Regions from separate parts of the Pelotomaculum sp. PtaB.Bin117 genome, predicted to be linked through region 1. Evidence: riboswitches for the same ligand, from Rfam matches in the RefSeq annotation. Region 1 holds a riboswitch; the other holds the start of a gene.

What was found. Region 1 has a riboswitch for fluoride ahead of A4E54_RS08165 (iron-sulfur cluster assembly scaffold protein). Riboswitches for the same ligand answer to the same signal wherever they lie in the genome.
Region 2: it holds a riboswitch for fluoride, as region 1 does, so the genes downstream of both, A4E54_RS12875 (cation:proton antiporter) here and A4E54_RS08165 (iron-sulfur cluster assembly scaffold protein) in region 1, are expected to answer to the same signal.

The regions. Positions count from the first base shown of each region.
Region 1 covers NZ_MVQM01000118.1:23,955-26,415, forward strand. Annotated here, with positions in the region: gene A4E54_RS08160 (GGGtGRT protein) at 1-660, opposite strand, end outside; gene A4E54_RS08165 (iron-sulfur cluster assembly scaffold protein) at 684-1,376, opposite strand; fluoride riboswitch at 1,463-1,521, opposite strand; fluoride riboswitch at 1,719-1,778, shown strand; gene A4E54_RS08170 (dynamin family protein) at 1,831-2,461, shown strand, end outside.
Region 2 covers NZ_MVQM01000166.1:20,959-23,419, forward strand. Annotated here, with positions in the region: gene A4E54_RS12875 (cation:proton antiporter) at 179-1,384, opposite strand; fluoride riboswitch at 1,550-1,608, opposite strand; fluoride riboswitch at 1,649-1,705, opposite strand; gene A4E54_RS12880 (methyl-accepting chemotaxis protein) at 2,212-2,461, opposite strand, start outside.

The DNA of each region.
Region 1 (2,461 bases):
AACTGATTCATGATGCATGATGGCTACGCCTTCACGCACATCATCACAACCATAGCATTTAACCAAAGCTTTTTCACCTTTGGAAAACGGTTTTTCTTCAATAATTTTCAACTCACTGGTAAAATAGTCAAACTCTGTTTTAACATATGTGAAGCCGTTAATTCTAGAAATTATATAGGCAGCGTCTTTACCGAGACCGTTTAGTATAACCCTTAACGGTTGTTTTCTAACTCGGTTGGCGGATTTCGCGATGCCTATCGCTCCTTCTGCAGCAGCGAAGGATTCATGGCCGGCAAGAAACGCAAAACATTTCGTATCTTCCCTTAGCAGCATGGCAGCCAGGTTGCCGTGTCCGGTGCCAACCTGCCGCTGGTCTGCAACCGAGCCGGGGATACAAAAAGCCTGCAGTCCTTCTCCTAATGCTTCGGCAGCTTCGCTGGCTGTTTTTAGTCCCTTTTTTATCGCAATTGCGGCGCCGAGAGTATAAGCCCATACGGCATTTTCAAAACAGATTGTTTGAATAGCTTTTACAATGGTCTGCACGTCAATACCTTTATTCGCGCAAATCTGCCAAGCTTCGTCAAGGCTGCTCATTCCGTATTTTTCTAATACCGGGGTAATCTGATTTATTCTTCTCTCATAACTCTCAAATAGTTGCATCTCTTATTCCTCCTATCTCAAAATTATTCATGCCTGGGATCGATATATTTTACCGCCTCATCATATCTGCCGTACTGACCGGTGGCTTTTTGCACAGCTTCATTAGCATCAACGCCTTTTGCAACCATTTCCATCATCTTCCCAAGGTGCACGAACTTATATCCAATAACCTCATTGTTTTCATCCAACCCCATCCTGGTTACATAGCCCTCTGCCATTTCCAGATAACGTGTTCCCTTTATTTTGGTTCCATACATGGTGGCCACCTGGGCTCTCAACCCTTTTCCCAGATCCTCGAGACCGGCGCCTATGGGCAGCCCGCCTTCTGAAAATGCCGTTTGTGTCCTGCCATAGACTATCTGCAAAAATAGTTCTCTCATAGCTACGTTGATTGCATCGCATACCAGATCTGTATTCAGTGCTTCCAAAATAGTTTTTCCCGGTAGTATTTCTGAAGCCATAGCAGCTGAATGAGTCATGCCTGAACACCCGATAGTCTCAATTAAGGCTTCTTCAATAAGACCTGCCTTTACATTCAGGGTGATTTTACAAGCACCCTGCTGTGGCGCGCACCCACCAACCCCATGAGTAAGACCGGAAACATCTTTCACATCATAAACCTTGACCCAATTTCCTTCCTCAGGAATCGCCGCCGGTCCATGTTTTGGGCCTTTTGCCACGGTACACATGTTTTCCACTTCATGAGAATAAATCATTAAATTCTTTCCTCCTTTGAACATTTTTAATTTGGAATATCCAAAGTTGATTTTTAATTTAATCTATAATAAAAAAACTCCTACATTAATAAGTAGGAGTCATCAGCCTTATAGGCATTAGGCGAACTCCATCGCCTGCTGTCAAAAATATATAACCTGTATAATCTGATTTGTCACCTAATAAATTATCACATAAAGATTACTATTAGCAATAAAATTTTATTGATAAACAATTTTTATTCTTTTATAATCAATACACCTTTGTGTTTGGCCACGTAATTTGAAACACTACCCAAACCATATTGACCTAATAATTTTTTTCAGATAAAATGTTATAAGTTATATAACCCAGGTGATGGAGTTCACCCAACGTCTTTTGAGGCTAATAACTCCTACCAATATTTTTTATATTGGTAGGAGTTTTTTATTTTGCCGAGTGGGAGGTCAGAAATTAATGGAGCAAAGTTATGGGAAATTAAGAACTAAGGTCCTAGAAAACCTGGGATTACTCGAAAACATAGCCAAACAAAGAGAAATCGTCCACCTCGTAGAATACCTAGAAGAAATAAAGCAAAAGCTTTTACATGGCCGCTTTAATTTGGTTGTCCTCGGTGAATTCAAAAGGGGAAAAACAACTTTCCTTAATGCCCTTCTAGGGGAGGACCTTTTGCCAACTGCCGTCGTACCACTAACTTCCATTGTTACCTTGATCCAATATGGTGAGAAGATTAGTGTAAAAGTAACTTTCTCGGACGGGGGTGCCGCAGAAGCTACGCTGGATGATTTGCCCTTATACGTTACTGAAGAGGGCAACCCCTGCAATGAAAAGAATGTCAAGCTAGTTCATCTTGAGTACCCGTCGCCTTATTTAAATGACGGCGTCGTTTTAATAGACACACCGGGGGTCGGCTCAGTTTACCGGAACAATACGGATGAGACTTATAACTACCTGCCCAAGGTGGACGCTGCCATTTTTCTTTTATCGTCCGACCAGCCGATCAGCCAATCCGAGCTGGATTTTTTAAAAGACATCGAGCAGTATTCAGCAAAGACGTTCTTTATTCTAAATAAAATTGATTATTTAA
Region 2 (2,461 bases), on a different contig from region 1:
AGATGCGCTGAAAAAGTAGCATACTAATCAAGGGACTTTCGCAAAACCGGCTTAGTCCTCAATGTAAACCCTGCTCAATGGTGAGCGGGGCTTTTGCTTCATTTTTGCTATAAAACAGAGTATTAAAGTGGTTGGAAACCAAAAATTCCAACCACTTTATAGTATACGGAAAATAAATTTAACCCTCTTCGCTCAAGTCTTCTTCTTTATATGTGGGTTTTATCTGTTCTTCCGGCTCGGGCAGGAGATGCCGGGGTAGAAAAGCAAATCCGGCGATAACCGTTGGAACAACTGCGCTGGCAATAACTGATGCCACCAAAAAAGAGTATTGAGCCTGCGTTACAATTCCATGGGAGTAGCCGAATAACGCTGAGATTGTTCCAAATGTTAATCCGGTGGACATCATCAGAGTGTAGTACCATCGCTCATTGCGTTCACGCCGAAACAACCCAATAAATGGATATAAGCCGAAAATCTTCGACATCACTTTGCTTGCCAGCAAAACCAGGAAGGCCAATGGTGCCGTAATCAAAGCGGATAAAGAAACAAGTGTACCCGCGCGAATGAAATAAAAAGGGGTGAGAAATCCCACGGTTAAAGTCCTTAATCTTCGCAGCCAGAAGGTGTCTTTATTGGAGAATTCGGCCAGAATCATACCAATGAGGTATGCGGGAAGCACCGCCTCACTTCCCGACCAAACAGCCAAAGCACCTAATCCAAAAAGGACGAGTATGACCCACTTCGCCCTTATAGCGGCAGTCCTGTATGCATAAACACGGGTCAACCACCGGGTGAGAAAAGGCAACAGGAACAAGACCACAGCAGTTACAATAACAAAAACAACAGTCCTATAGGTAAACGGGGAAAATATAAGGCCAAGGGCAATGACTGTTCCAAGATCATTTATAAAGCAAGCTCCTAGAATTCCTTTGCCGAATTCGGTTTCGTTGAAGCCGGTTTCCAGCATAACTGCGTAGACAACCGCCATTGAGGTCGTGGAAAGTGCCACACCGCCTAACAAACTAGCCTGCAATGTCCAACTAAGAGCATAATAAGCTATCGCGGTGCAACCCAGAAACGGTGCGAAAAAGCCGATTAGCCCAATAACCGTTACTTCTTTCAACTTTTTTTGAAGTACGTCTTTTTCAAGTTCAGCACCAGCCAGGAAAGTCAGCAAAACAGCTCCGGATGAAGCCAGAAAAGTCAACCATTCCTGATTAGAACCTAAAGCTTCTGTCTTACCGAGGGAAGCAGCTACAGCAGCTGTAATTACTCCAACGCATATTTCTACCAGTGCAATTGAAATGCGGAGGTGATAGGCGATGATAGCCGAAAAAACAGCCAATCCAAGCCAAAAGAAAGCCAGCATATAGATATGTTCCATATTTTCGTTCACCTTTCATTTTTAAAGATTTATAACATATAGGATAAGAAATCAATTATCAGCTCCTTAAATAATTTTTGACTGCAACAAACTGTAAAGTTACACCACCCCCTCTCGTATTCGCAATTAAAGTTTGATAAGAGCTATAAAAACAAAAACCCCCACCCGAAGGTAGGAGTCATCAGCTTTTTAATGCTCAGGCGAACTCCATCGCCCCCCGTAGCGGGGATAATATTACTTTGTTCAAAAAATAAAAACCTCCCATTACCGGTAGGAGCCATCAACGATCCGCATATGGCGAGCTCCATCACCATATATTATTATAACATATATAACATACCCTCTAAAAAAATATAAAAATTGATTTGATAGAAGCAACCCGGTTAAGGCTGCTTTTCTATTCCGAGGCGGGTTTAATCCTTCTTGGAGGACCTGAGAAAAATTTACTCCTGCTTCATCACCAAGGACTTTTAGATATTTAGTAATTGATACGTTGATTCCATAGTGGTTAAATCGTTTGCTTTGCGGTATTTCGCAAAGTCGATGTCCGCCCACGAAACAAACTCATTAGCTTCATGCGGAGGTTCATAGGCGGACGGTTCTGGGAATATGCGTCCGTCATCCTGTTCGCATACTCCCCAAAGGCCAATAGCATCATGAGCCATATAAATTGCTTCTGCCAGGTCTTTACCTTGTGTATTAATGTCAAGTTACAACATATCCCGAATTGGTGGGGGTAAGGATTACAGGATACACTTTTGTCATCTAGCAACATTCTCCTTTATGGTAGTAGGCTGACCCTCTAGAGGCAGCTTCCGGTCATTGGTTTATTCTACAATTTTTTGAATTTTTTCCGCTGAGATGGTTAGTTCTTGCATGGCTGCGGAAATCTCCTGAGTGGCTGCAGCCTGTTCTTCGCTTAGAGCGGCTGTATCAATAACTTTTTCAGCCATTGTCATTGCATTATTATTTATTGTAGCAAGGATATCTTTGATTTCTTTGACGCTCTGAGCGCTTTTTACCGACATCTTACGAATTTCATCGGCCACGACAGAGAAACCTTTGCCATATTCTCCG